Regions from separate parts of the Salinicoccus sesuvii genome, predicted to be linked through region 3. Evidence: riboswitches for the same ligand, from Rfam matches in the RefSeq annotation. Region 3 holds a riboswitch; each other region holds the start of a gene.
What was found. A riboswitch is a leader RNA that binds a small molecule or an ion and turns the genes downstream of it on or off. The one in region 3 is predicted to bind S-adenosylmethionine.

Region 1 (4,843 bases), on a different contig from region 3:
TAACCAGATAGACGTCGACTCCATGCTCATCAATCAGGTCACCAAGCATATTTGCATAGGTCGTTGCGTGCAATGGTAAGAAAGGAGAACCAAAGCATGTTGAGAATACTGGCTGCGGCGAGGTCACACCTCGTTCTGTACCGGCAAGCTTCGAAGTAAATCCGCTCAGGAAGTGATACATGGCCTGTTCTTTAGTCAGCTTTGAGATAGGGGGAAGTACACCGAATGCATCCGCAGTCAAGAAAATGATGGTCGTCGGATGGCCAGCGACAGATGGGATGCGTGCATTGTCTATATGGTCGATCGGGTAGGCTGCACGGGTGTTCTCGGTAAGTGTATTGTCGTCGTAGTCAGGTATGCCTGACTCGTCAATGACAACATTCTCAAGCACAGAGCCGAACTTGATGGCTTTAAAGATTTCAGGCTCCTTCTCTGCAGACAAGTTGATTGTCTTAGCGTAGCATCCGCCTTCAATATTAAATACCCCGTCTTCATTCCAGCCATGTTCATCATCACCGATCAGTTCTCTTTGAGAATCAGCAGAAAGTGTCGTCTTACCCGTACCAGAGAGTCCAAAGAACAGCGCAACGTCCTTGTTCTCTCCAACGTTCGCAGAGCAGTGCATGCTCATAACGCCTTGTTCAGGCAGCAGATAGTTCATAATGGAGAAAATGGATTTTTTCATTTCACCAGCGTACTCGGTTCCTCCGATTAAAATAACTCCCTTTTCAAGTGAAACGATAATGAAAGCTTCCGACTCCGTACCATCGGTCGAAGGGTCAGCTTTGAATGTCGGTGCAGAAATTACAGTGAATTGTGGCTCTATGGTGCGAGCTTCTTCTTCACTCTCGGGACGGATGAACATAGTGCGGGCAAACATGTTATGCCAGCTGAACTCATTTATGACACTAAGATCAAGACGCGTCTTTTCATCCGCGCCGGCATAGCCGTTGAAAACAAAAATTTCTTCCTTGTCTCCAAGGTGATTGATGACCTTCTCGAAAAGGTTGTCGAAAATTTCTTGTGAGATAGGCTGATTGACTTCTCCCCAGTCTACCTTATGTTCCGATACCGCGTCTTTGACGATAAAACGGTCTTTCGGGCTACGCCCAGTATACTTACCAGTCTCAGCGCGCAACGCACCCGTTGCTGCAAGCTTACCTTCTTTTCTTTCCAAAGACTTTTCAACCAGTTGAGATGTAGAAAGCTGGATATGTGAATTTTTTCTAGTTACCAAATTTTCGATAAGTCCTCTATGGTCTGTCATAATCATCGCCCCCATTTTATGTATTTTCAAAGTAGATGTAGCTTTCACGAATTAGTATAACACATTGATAAATGACGTAACATAATATTTACAAAAATAATATTCACTTGATTTGGACGCAATCATCTAGTATATTATAGTCTAAGTTATCTCTTATCAAGAGCCGGTGGAGGGAACATACCCGATGAAGCCCAGCAACCTCTTTTCTATAAAGAAAGGTGCTAAAGGATGCAGAAGTTATTCTGATCGATAAGGGGAAGAGCGGAGCCTTTTCTCGTATTATTGGGAAAAGGCTTTATTTTTTGGTAACGGGAGATAGCTAATAATCATAAAGGAGAAATATGCAATGGCAGAACGTAGACTTTTCACTTCTGAATCCGTAACTGAGGGGCATCCCGACAAAATTGCGGATCAGATATCCGATGCAATACTGGATGAAATACTAAAAGGGGATGAGAATGCAAGAGTTGCCTGTGAAACGGTTGTTAACACCGGTATGGCAATGATCGTCGGAGAAATAAGTACGAATACTTATGTTGATATACCTAAAATAGTAAGAGAAACTGTCAAGGAGATTGGTTACACCCGTGCCAAGTATGGTTATGACTACAAAACAATGTCCGTATTGACTGGAATAGATGAGCAGTCGGCTGATATTGCGCAAGGTGTCAACAATGCTGTCGAAACAAGGGAGACCGATGCCATTTCTACAGGCGCCGGCGATCAGGGTTTAATGTTCGGCTTTGCATGTAATGAAACGGAAGAACTCATGCCGTTGCCAATATCACTGGCTCACAAATTGTCGAGGCGCTTGACGCAAGTGAGAAAAGACGGAACCATAGACTACTTGAGACCTGATGGAAAGACACAGGTTACCGTAGAGTACGATGAAAAAGGCGCCGTCAAAAGAGTGGATACTATCGTCATTTCATCCCAGCATCATGAGGAAATAGAAACCGAAACGATCCGCAAAGACCTTATTGCGCAAGTGATTCAAAAAGTGGTCCCTACTGAGCTGCTAGATGAAGACACAAAATATATCATCAATCCGACCGGCCGATTTGTTATAGGGGGTCCGCAAGGGGATGCTGGTTTAACAGGCAGAAAGATCATTGTAGATACGTACGGCGGATATGCCCGTCATGGTGGTGGTGCATTCAGTGGTAAAGATCCTACAAAAGTCGACCGTTCTGCAGCATATGCGGCCAGATATATTGCAAAGAATATTGTGGCTGCAGATATCGCATCCAAATGTGAGATTCAGCTAGCCTATGCAATCGGAGTAAGTGAACCTGTGTCGATTTCAGTGGATACCTTCGGTACTTCGGACTACGGAGAATCTGATATTGTCAACGTCATACGCGAGACATTCAATCTCTCTCCGGACGGGATTATAGATATGCTCAATCTACGTCGCCCGATTTACAAAAATACAGCCAGCTATGGTCACTTTGGTCGTGGCGACCATGATTTTCCTTGGGAAAAGCTTGATAAAGCTCCACAATTGAAAACGTCTCTATCAAGCCTTAAAGTGAATTAAAGCAAATAAAGGATCTCGGCCCGGCCGAGATCCTTTATATTCGGAAGTGGTATTAGCTGTCGGAGTCGGTATCATCCATCTCCATGTCATCTTCCATGCTGTCATCTTCCATCTCCATGTCGTCTTCCATTGTTGAATCTTCCATCGTTTCGTCTTCCATGGTTGTTTCTTCCATTGTGTCCTCCTCCATGGTATCTTCTTCCATTGAGTCGTCACCGCCGCATGCACCGAGTACAAGTACAGATGCAAAGCCGCCCGCCATTAGATACTTTTTGAGTTCCATTGATTATTCCTCCTAGTTTTTAACTATGGGCCAATTTCTGGCACTCGCTATCTCTCTAATCTTACTAGCAAGTTAGTAAAGTATTACCCGTGCGGACGATAATAAAACATGAAGTAACCTACGAATCTGTATAAAAGTAAAATTATCCGAATTGATGAAAGTGTTACTAAAAATTTTCTTCATATAATAGATACCAAAAGGGGAGTCAATATCTACAAAATTATTTATTTTAATCGTAAATTGATGTTATTTTGATATAATGAACAGAGCTTGAGTCAAGATGACCCATTTTAATACGGAAGGATATGAAATAAAGCCATGAACACGGAAATTTTCACAGATCCAATTTTTATTGCATTGGCAGCACTGCTCGTCATCATTGCCATTGCTTTCTTGGTCTATTATTTGAAACATAGGAACAAAGTGAATACGCTCGAGAAGGATTATGAAAAGGAAAAAGATAATCTTGTCGAAAAGTACGAATCCGATAACGAAGCACAGCGTCTCGAACATAAAAAAGAAGTATCTACTCTAAATGAAAACTACCACAACGAAACGACGCTTCTGAATAATAAGCTCTCAAGTCTTCGTCAGTTTACGGTGGACAAGGGTGAATACCTCACGGATCTTGCTCTGATTCAGCTAAAAGAACGTCTGGTTCGCAGTGAAAAGATTCGGGAAACGGATATGTATATTTTATCGAATGTCTACCTACCATCTAGAAATTATACCAATACACGAAAAATCGATCATCTTGTACTCACACGTACTGGCATTTATCTAATCGATTCCAAGTACTGGAAGGGACATATTCTACATGGAGTAAGCGAGAGCAACTTCGAAGCGCTTCCTTATATTGAATCTTTCTTCGATCTCCTTGAGCTAGATAAGTCAAAGGAGCAGACTTTAATTTTTGAAAAGTCCGATGATACGAATGTGTCAGTGAACTATTATAACGATACCATCGAGGAAACAAAAGTCTCTGCTGAGAAGTTAAAGAATATCTTTAAACTTCAATATGATGTTGTTCCAATGATCTACTTCAATCCTCAGGACAATGGAAACTATTCAATTTCTAACTATTCTACAGACCCGTCTATAAAAGTGCTGGTAGGAGAAGAGGAACTCGAAAATTTCTTCATGAAATACGTTTTCCATGGCCGTTTCCAGTATACTGTCAAAGATCTGGATGAAATCGCAGAAGCAATCTTTCAACTGAATCCATAATCCTAATCTTTGTTTTGAAGATTAAAAAGTCCTATAATTTTTTTATAGGGCTTTTATTTATCTAAAGGAGGCGTCATGATGTCTGAAGAAATTGTAGTACTCAATCCCGCAACTGGTGAAGAGGTTGATCGAATCAAAAAAGATAGTAGAGAAGATATCGAACAGAAGATTGACAAGGCGCATGAGATGTTCAAGCAATACAAAAAGAAGAATGCTCATGATCGCAGTGAACTGATGGTAAGATGGGCGACACTCATCCGTGAGCACAAGGATGAAATCGCAGAGTTGATTACAAAAGAGAATGGAAAGCCAATTAAAGAAGCGGCCGGAGAAGTGGAGTATGCATGCAGCTATATCGATTACTACGCTGAGGAAGCAAAAAGAATTTATGGGCGTACTATACCGCAACACGAAGATGATTTGCGCCTCGTTGTGACCAAGCAGCCAATTGGTGTAGTAGCAGCAATTACGCCGTGGAACTTCCCTGTCGCCATGATGGCCAGAAAGGCAGCGCCGGCGGTTGCTG
Region 2 (4,843 bases), on a different contig from region 3:
ACAAAGTGATATAAGGGGGCTATAATGACTTTCAACACATCCCAAAAGAGGCGATTTTATGTTACTCACCAGACAACAACAACATAATCAATCCTACTTTAGCTATTTTTGATACCGTTTGTACCCATCATTGCGTACAAACGTAAAACAAATTCTGTTTGTATCAATGATGGCTAAAGCATTTTGTGATGTCTAGCCATTTATATCAATAAGTGGCTAGGGTTCGGTATATCATCTTATTCAAACTACCGCCACTTATTTATATAAATAAGTGGCGGTTTTATTTTTATAAATTCAATGGGAGGTTTTATTATGATTATTCATGTTGCGCACGATGCTAAGGAACAGGAAATTGAAGAGCTGGTCAAGAATATCGAGGGGGCAGGTTTTGGAGTTAACCGGTCAGATGGTAAAAATCGTACAGTCATCGGACTGATTGGCGATACATCGGTAGTTACGGAAAATGATTTTGCAAAATACAGGATTGTTGAGGGGGTTCATCGTATCCAAGCGCCATACAAGAAAGCAAACAGACAATTTCACGAAGATGATAGCGTCATAGACATCGATGGTGTCAAAGTAGGAGCAGAAAATTTCATGGTATGTGCTGGGCCTTGTTCAGTCGAGAACGAGGATGACATGGTTGCGCTTGGCAAAAAGCTCAAGGCAGCAGGCGCAAATACTTTCAGAGGTGGCGCCTTCAAGCCGAGAACGTCACCGTACGCTTTCCAAGGCCTTGGACTCGAGGGATTGCGCATTCTTAACGTCGTCAAAGAAGAAACAGGACTACCAATCGTCTCGGAACTGATGTCTACGGATTACATCGATGATTTCGTCGAGATGGTGGATGTCATTCAGATTGGTGCACGTAATATGCAAAACTTCGATTTGCTAAAAGCCGTTGGAGAGACGAACAAACCTGTTCTATTGAAGCGTGGTATGTCTGCCACAATGAAAGAATGGTTGATGTCTGCAGAATATGTTATGGCTGGCGGAAATGATAACGTCATATTCTGTGAGAGAGGTATCCGAACTTTCGAGACGGCAACCAGAAACACATTGGATATCCAAGCAGTGCCTGTAATCCAAAAGGAATCCCACCTTCCTATTGTGGTAGATCCAAGTCACGCAGCTGGAGTAAGACATCTCATCCCGTCAATGGCAAAAGCAGCGGTGATGGCAGGTGCAAATGGGCTGCAGATTGAAGTGCACGAAGACCCTCAAAATGCATGGAGTGATGGACAACAGTGTCTGACACCAGACGAGTTCGCAGAATTGATGCAGACAATCAATGTATTGCTTGATGTGGAGAAGAAGACGGCCACAGGCAAACAGATTGTGCAGCACTAGATAAGGAGGAGTAGCCATGAATACACATGAAAAATTGAGATATAAAATTGACGAACTGGATGCAGAGCTCATTGCGCTTTTCGAAGCACGGATGCAAGTTGCAGAGAATATCGCTCAGTATAAGATACAAAATGATATTCCAGTATTCGATGAAGCGCGTGAAGAGCAAGTTGTTTGTAGAAATGTAGAAAGATTGCAAGATCAAAGTCTGGAGATCTATGCTGACTCGTTTTTCAGACATCTCATGGCACTCTCCAAAAAGCGTCAGCATGAAAACTTAAGAAAATACAATGTCTCCCATAAGATATGAAGAATAGCCTGCGATATTATCGCAGGCTATTTTAGTTCTGAGAGGTCGTAGTAGGTATTCTGGTAGGTTTCATTAATCCAGTTGCCGAAAAGCAAATGTCCATGACTTTTCCAGGTAAATAAAGGATCGGCCGATGGATCATCTTCTGGGAAGTAGTTGCTAGGTAGAGCTATTTCTTCACCTGCTTCATGATCCCTGTCGTACTCGTTCTTAAGGGTGTTGCGCTCATACTCAAGATGTCCAAATATAAAGAGGTTGCGCTGGTCTTTCGTACATATGATATCCGGTCCAAAAGTGGGGTGAGAGGATAGTATGTCGAGCGCTTCTACATTTTCCAAGGCTGTTCTGTCGACCTGTGTGTGTCTAGATTGGGGGACGCGGTATGTGTCGTCGAATCCTCTCATTAATGAATGGCTTGGCATTTCATTATTATAATCGAAAATGCCAAACAATTTATTTGGCAAGAGCGATTTTCGAATGCCGAAATAGTGGTTCAATGCAAACTGCGCGCCCCAACAGATGAAGAACCTGGAGAAAACGTGGGTCTGTGACCATTCCATGATTTCACGGAGTTCTTCTATATAATTTACTTGCTCAAAATCCAGTGTTTCAACAGGGGCGCCCGTAACGATCATGCCATCGTAACGTCTATCTCGCACTTCTTCTAAAGTGTGATAGTACTTCTGTAGGTGGCTGGTTGGTGTGTTCCTGCTATGGTGGGTTGTCATATACATGAAATCGATATCCACCTGAAGGGGTGAATTCCCGAGTAGTCTAAGTAAATGGAGCTCGGTTTCTTCTTTCTTTGGCATCAGGTTTAAGATGATTATGCGAAGCGGTCGTATATCTTGGGTATAGGCCCGCTTCGCTTCTATAGTGTAAACATTTTCTTTATGAAGGCGTTCCGTTACAGGCAGACCTTCAATAATTTTAATCGGCATTAGATTGCATCCAGCCCTTTCTTAAGGTCATCCAGAATATCGTCGATATGCTCAAGACCCACAGATAATCTGATGGTCTCCGGTTTGACGCCTCCTACGAGTTGTTGTTCCTCATTCAATTGCGAATGTGTAGTGGAAGCTGGATGTATGACAAGAGACTTGGCATCGCCTACATTTGCAAGTAAAGAGAAGAGCTCCAAAGTTTCGATGAATGTCTTTCCTGCTTCATAGCCGCCTTTTACACCGAAAGTAAATATCGAAGAGGCGCCTTTTGGAAGATACTTCTCTTTAGCAGCATAATATCTACTAGACTCAAGTCCGGCGTAGTCGACCCATTCCACTTTTTCATGCTGCTCGAGAAATGCAGCAACCTTTTCTGCATTTTCTACGTGTCTTTCCATCCGGAGTGATAATGTTTCTATACCTTGTGTTAGCAGGAATGAATTGAATGGCGAAAGAGCAGCTCCTGTATCTCTGAGGAGTGTGGTTCTTATTTTGAAAGCGTAGGCTGCCGGCCCAAACGCTTCAGTAAATATCAGACCGTGATAGGATTCATCTGGTTCAGTAAGACCTGGGAACTTGCCGTTGTCCCAATTAAAATTGCCACCATCTACAATTACACCGCCAATGGAAGTGCCGTGTCCACCGAGAAACTTGGTCGCAGAGTGGACTACAACGTGTGCGCCATGCTCAATTGGTCGGCACAGGTAAGGTGTAGCAAAAGTATTATCAACAATTAGAGGGATATCATTCTTTTCAGCAATCTCCGCAAGTGCTTGTATATCTGCAACATTTCCTTCCGGGTTACCGATTGTCTCAATGAAGATGGCTTTGGTGTTATCTCTGATTTCACGTGAAACATTCTCCGGATTTTTAATATCGACTAAGGATGTTTCGATACCGAACTTTTTAAAGGTATGGGTGAAAAGTGTGTGTGTGCCACCATATAGACTCGTTGTAGAAATGATGTGATCTCCACTGTTGGTTAAAACCTGTATGGCATAAGTGATGGCCGCCATGCCGGAAGCGACACCGAGGCCAGCGACACCACCCTCAAGTTCAGCTACCCGGGTCTCTAAGGCTGCCGTTGTAGGATTCATAATACGCGTATATATATTGCCGCTATCTTGCAAGCCGAATAATTCTGAAGCATGTTTGGTGTCATCGAATACATAGGAGGTCGTCTGGTAAATAGGCAGTGCTCGAGAATTTGTTGTCCCATCAATTTCTTGTCCAGCATGAAGTTGTCTTGTTTCAAAACGGTGATTGTTAGCCATTTTACATTCCTCCAAGAACAGATTAATAAAAAAAGAGCCTACCCAAAGATAAAGGAAGACTCGCGAGTCACTCATCTTTCAGGATAATACCTGCTGGATTTAGCACCTTACTGAAAAGGTTGCTGGGCTTCGTAGGGCCATTCCCTCCGCCACTCTGGATAAGCAATTATTTAATTAAAAACTATGGTACTATGATGGAAGTAAGTTTGTCAAATACTTTTAATTTTTCAACTTTTCAAGTGGGAAGGTGAGATAGATGGATGTCTTTATTATTTTACTTATGCTTGTGACATTCGTACTATTTATTTACAGTCGACGTATGTTGGTGCAGACTAGGATAAGAATAGACGATCGTAATCGTATGAAGGAGATGCATTACGGTATTTTAAAGTATATAGAAGAAGGGAAATCGAAAGAGGAGATAATAATTTTGCTTATGAAAGATTATGGCCTAGAGAGACCTGAAGCGGACTACATGTACAGTCGGGTCGTCATAGGCTCCCAGTAGAACTTCAGTTCTCTTCCAATTGCTAATGCAGCACCCAAAGTATAGTATGGATACTGCATAGCAAAAATTTGAAAATTTATGGAGTGGTCAAGGTGTCCAATGTGAAGCAAGTCCTCAAAATAGGATTCGCCTACACCGGTGTAGTGGTCGGTGCAGGCTTCTCGACAGGTCAGGAAATATTGCAGTTTTTCACAAATAATGGAGCAGTGAGTATCTTCGCCGTTCTTCTCTCGGGGTTACTGGTACTATTTACGGGCAAGTGGACAGCAGATGTTGGATTCGATATCAAGGCCGAATCATACATTGATTCTTTGCTGAATATGTTCGGGAAGACTTTTGGACGCATCATTGATGTTGTACTTTCTTTCTTCCTCTATGGTGTAGCGGTTATTATGTTTGCGGGTGCTGGTTCCACATTCTACGAAAGCTTCGGTGTATCTCCATGGATTGGTTCATT
Region 3 (4,843 bases):
TATCCTGAATGTATTCAATACGACCATTCAATATACTGATGTCACATTCGAAGTGACGATAGAGCTGGTTGACATAATTAGCCTCAGCGTTTTCGTTTAAAAATTTGATAGTAATGACATCCGAGCGATCATTCATTTCGATATGAGGTGGAATAGCAAAGTCGTAGATATCCTGCACGAATCCTTTTGTTACAGCATGCTCAGGATGGCTGAATATACTGTAGACGTCACTTTCTTCAACTATTTCACCGGCTGTCATCACCCCAACGCGGTCCGCAATCTCCTTGATGACTCCCATTTCGTGCGTGATGAGTACAATAGTGATACCAAGGTCCCGGTTGATTTTCTTCAATAACTTCAATATCGTCTTCGTTGTCTCGGGATCGAGTGCACTTGTTGCCTCGTCGCATAAAAGTACTTCAGGATGGTTTGCTAGGGCCCTAGCGATCCCGACCCGTTGCTTTTGGCCCCCACTTAAATTCCCGGGATAGCTGCCCGCCTTGTCACTCAATCCGACAAGCGCAAGCAATTCCTCGATGCGTGATTTCACTTTTTTCTTATCATACTTGCTTGCCTTCAGAACGAATTCAATATTCTGATATACCGTTTTTGATTCAATGAGATTGAACTGTTGGAAGATCATGCCGATCTTCTGTCTTTTCGCTCGTAGCTTCTCACTGGACAAGTTACCAAGTGCCGTGCCATTTACATTAACACTACCAGAGCTCGGAGCTTCCAATAGATTAATTAGTCTGAGCAGAGTACTCTTACCAGCACCGCTGAATCCGATAATGCCGAATATTTCCCCGTCTCCCACAGTCAGCGAAAGCCGTTTAAGCGCTTCTACTTTTCTGCCTTTAACCTCATAAGTCTTTGATACATCTTCCAATACAATGGCCATGCAATCACCCCTCTATGTAAAATAAAAAAACCATCTGCCGAAATGGCAAATGGTTTCACGGTTATCTGCCAAGCGGTCGCTTGTAGGATTTAGCACAGTACCCTCCGGGCCTGTTGCTGAAGTTTCAAAGGGCCTAATCCCTCCACTTCTCTGGATAAAAGTATTCAATTGAATGTTCATAACTCTACATGAGCAAATGAGAATTGTCAACATTCACAATATTAATTATTAGATATTTATGCTGACTGGCTGTCCAAGTTGCATCGTATACATCTTGGCATACTCCTTGCCTTTGGCAAGTAGTTCTTCGTGATTTCCGCTTTCAACTATAAGACCGCTATCAAGCAGCAGGATCTGATCTGCATGCTGGATGGTCGAAAGTCTATGAGCGATGATAAATGTCGTGCGGTTTGCACTAACGACTTTCATGGCATGCTGGATCATCTGTTCCGTTTCGGAATCGATGTTGCTCGTCGCTTCATCCAGTACCAATACTTTCGGATTGAATACCATGGCACGTGCGAATGAAATGAGTTGGCGTTCACCAAGTGATAGTGTGGATCCACGTTCTGTCAACTCAGTATGCATTCCCTCTTCCATCCGTGACAGCATCTCTTCACCGCCAACACTAGCGAGGGCCGCTCTTGCTTCTGCCTCAGAAATTTCTTCGTTGTTCAGTCTCAGATTGAAAAGTAGAGATCCGCTGTAAATGAAGGGATCCTGCAGTACAATTGACATATGATGCCGTAGAGACTGCTTGCTAAATTCTCTCGTGTCTTTACCATCGAAGAGTATCTTTCCGCGAACCGGATCGTAAAAGCGCATCAGCAGGTTGATGATTGAACTCTTACCGGATCCTGTATGGCCCACGAGTGCCACGGTTTCTCCCGGCGACACGTCGATACTAATATCTTTGAGTACTGTATGTTTATCATCATAAGAAAAGCTTACTTCATTAAATGAAATGTGTCCGCTGAAATTGCCGAGATGCTCCTCTTCTTCCGTTTCAACTTCTGCGTCTAGTAGCTCAAATACCTTTACCGCAGCAACGCGTGCCTGCTCATATATATCAAGCTGTCCAATAATATTGAATAAGGGATTGAAGAACCGTGTTATATAGTCTACAAGGATATACATTGTACCGACAGTAAGCGCCGTTTGTGCATCAAGGAAACTAGACGCAAAAATGTAGACCATTACTGCAAAAAGAAGTGATCTAAGCGTTCCCATCAAGTTCTGCCCGGAAGCGCTATCCAGCTTAATAAGACTACCAGTACTTTTAAGATAATCGTTATTCAGTTCCTCAAATTCCCGCGTTATCTGCGATTCACGGTTGAAGATCTGAATAATTGGCATGCCGCTGATAGATTCGTTAATCATCGCATTAATATCACTATTACGTTCTCTTCTAGTATGGTTGAAGTCGTTCGAATATTTACGGTAGAGTATCATCCACACAATAATAATAGGTACAAACAGCAGCATGACCAGACCAGTCCAGATATTAATGAATAGCGTAATAACAGTAATCGCGCCAACAGTCAGGCTACTAACTAAAAACAATGGCAACACAACAGAGAACATATTTAATATTGATTCTGTATCGTTGGTGATTCGTGCTACCACCTTGCCAGCTGGTAGGTCATCGAAGTAGCGGATTGGCAACCGCTGGACATGCTGGAACACATCATTCCTCATTTTCTGTACTACTAGCGCCCCTGAGTTTTGCAGAACCACTTCTTGGAAGTAGCTGAACACAGCATGCAGCAGTTTGATACCAAGGAATACTCCAAGTAGCTGATAGATTGGCAACATTTCAATCTGTCCTGCTGCGTCTTGGATATGCCGATCTAAGATAATCATTGCGATTACCGGTCCAAGCAATTCAAATCCGACCATCAGTATCATTAATGTAATACCTAGTGCGAATCTGCCCTTGAATGCCATGGCATATACCATTAATCTTTTAATTTCTTTCATGTTGTTTCACCCCCAGTACGGTAATAGTCGTTCTGCTGGCTATACCAGCCACCGGTTGCTGATAGTGCTTCATGTGTGCCCATTTCAACAACTTCACCGTCATCCAACACCGCAATTTTATCTGCGTGCTGTACAGCAGACAATCTGTGAGTCACGATGATGGTTGTTTTGCTGGTACGGTTGCTTTTGATGCCGTCGATGATTCGTTTTTCTGTTTTCGCATCAACAGCACTGAGTGCGTCATCCATAATTAAAATATCGGGATCACGGATTAGACTTCTTGCTATGGAAATGCGTTGTTTTTGACCGCCACTTAGAGCGATGCCCTTTTCCCCGACCATCGTATCCAGTCCATGAGGCATACGTTTTAGATCGGTATCGAGCGCACTGAGACTAATTGCTTCTTCGAGTTCAGAAACAGTCGCATGTGGGTTACCAAAAAGAATATTTTCTCTGACAGTTCTAGAAAAAAGGATGTTCTCTTGGGAAACATAGCCAATCTTCTCCCTCAATGCTGTTTTATCCAGTTGAGCTATGCTCATGCCGTCAATGACTAGACCGCCTTGTCCTTCCGGATAAAGTTTCAAAAGCTGTTTGACAAGCGTTGATTTGCCGCTGCCAGTCCTGCCGACGATACCGAGTGTTTCTCCACTTTTAAGTTCGAAAGTGATATCTTTCAAGTTCATCCGTGTGCTCAGTGGATATTGGAATGACAGCTGATCGAAGTCCATTCCTGCGTTTGTCATCATCATATCACCCTGATGCAAGACATCATCTTCGGTGTCGAGTACAGTATCAATTCGAGTCAATGATGCATTGCCGCGCTGCATTACATTAAACAGCATGCCGAGCGCAAACATTGGCCAGATTAGCATGTTCAAATAGATGTTGAAAGTGACAATGTCACCAACTGATATCAGACCTCGGTTGGCTAATACTGCACCATAGCCAAAAGCGACCATAAAACTAAAAGTTGTAACTATGATGGTTAACGGTCTGAACAACGCATCCAGCCTTTCTACTTTCATGAACTTCTGTAGATAATCGTCAGTCATGCCTCGGAAGCGATTGTTCTCCGCTTTCTCCTGAACATAGCTGCGTGTCAGTCTGACGCCTTCAACGATTTCTAAGACCGAGTCATTCATCAGACCAAATGCTGCCTGACTTTCTTTGTGCGCGGCGTTAATTTTTTTGCCAAGACGTTGCTCGACAATAGCCAGAATTGGCAGTGGCAGGAGCGCGAATAGCGTCAGTTGCCAGGAAATTGTAAAGCCCATGACGAGAATAATCGTCAGCATGAAGGATGTCGCATCAATTAGTGTCAGTAGCCCGAAACCTGAGGCCATATTGACACTTCGCAAATCATTCGTTGCCTTGGCCATCAGATCTCCTGTTTTATTCCTTTCATAGAAGCTTGGTGAGAGCAGAAGGAATTTGCGCATCAGCTTCATCCGGATGATGCCTTCAATCTTCTTTGCGCCGTCAAAGAGTAGATAAGACCATATATAAGTCGCCGTATAGGTCATTATTGTGACGATAAGGAAAATGATGACCAGCTGCCACATGAGCCGCTCTGTCATTTCTCCGTCACCGATGAAGTCGATCGTCCGACCGATTAGCTGTGCCGGTAAGACTTCAAGTACATTCGCTATCAATAGTACGCCAATAATTGTTGTATACTTCCATTTGTTTTCTTTAAAATACCATTTTAGTTTCCATAGAAACTCAAACATGATAACACCACCCTGTTCTCACCAGGGACTCAATCCAGAATTACAATCGAGAGCATTCCCTGGTAGTCTTTGTTGAAATAGTCGTTGTTGTCTTTGCGTCAGGCTGTCTTTTGAATTTTGAATTTGGCATATCATTATACCTCTACTTTCTAAATATTCTTATAAATTACAATAAAAAAAGTGTGCACTATTAATGTGCACACTGATATCAGGCATAAAAATAGGGAGG

Region 1: it holds a riboswitch for S-adenosylmethionine, as region 3 does, so the genes downstream of both, metK (methionine adenosyltransferase) here and ACFOJ8_RS07050 (methionine ABC transporter ATP-binding protein) in region 3, are expected to answer to the same signal.
Region 2: it holds a riboswitch for S-adenosylmethionine, as region 3 does, so the genes downstream of both, ACFOJ8_RS11310 (O-acetylhomoserine aminocarboxypropyltransferase/cysteine synthase family protein) here and ACFOJ8_RS07050 (methionine ABC transporter ATP-binding protein) in region 3, are expected to answer to the same signal.

Annotation. Positions count from the first base shown of each region.
Region 1 covers NZ_JBHRWV010000002.1:103,348-108,190, forward strand. The annotation lists gene pckA (phosphoenolpyruvate carboxykinase (ATP)) at 1-1,267, opposite strand, end outside; SAM riboswitch class I at 1,418-1,523, shown strand; gene metK (methionine adenosyltransferase) at 1,614-2,807, shown strand; gene ACFOJ8_RS03215 (hypothetical protein) at 2,860-3,090, opposite strand; gene ACFOJ8_RS03220 (nuclease-related domain-containing protein) at 3,409-4,317, shown strand; gene ACFOJ8_RS03225 (NAD-dependent succinate-semialdehyde dehydrogenase) at 4,396-4,843, shown strand, end outside.
Region 2 covers NZ_JBHRWV010000009.1:147,668-152,510, reverse strand. The annotation lists gene aroF (3-deoxy-7-phosphoheptulonate synthase) at 313-1,350, shown strand; gene ACFOJ8_RS11320 (chorismate mutase) at 1,367-1,660, shown strand; gene ACFOJ8_RS11315 (homoserine O-succinyltransferase) at 1,687-2,601, opposite strand; gene ACFOJ8_RS11310 (O-acetylhomoserine aminocarboxypropyltransferase/cysteine synthase family protein) at 2,601-3,878, opposite strand; SAM riboswitch class I at 3,947-4,043, opposite strand; gene ACFOJ8_RS11305 (hypothetical protein) at 4,135-4,386, shown strand; gene ACFOJ8_RS11300 (YkvI family membrane protein) at 4,455-4,843, shown strand, end outside.
Region 3 covers NZ_JBHRWV010000007.1:249,633-254,475, forward strand. The annotation lists gene ACFOJ8_RS07050 (methionine ABC transporter ATP-binding protein) at 1-901, opposite strand, end outside; SAM riboswitch class I at 960-1,062, opposite strand; gene ACFOJ8_RS07055 (ABC transporter ATP-binding protein) at 1,130-2,881, opposite strand; gene ACFOJ8_RS07060 (ABC transporter ATP-binding protein) at 2,878-4,614, opposite strand.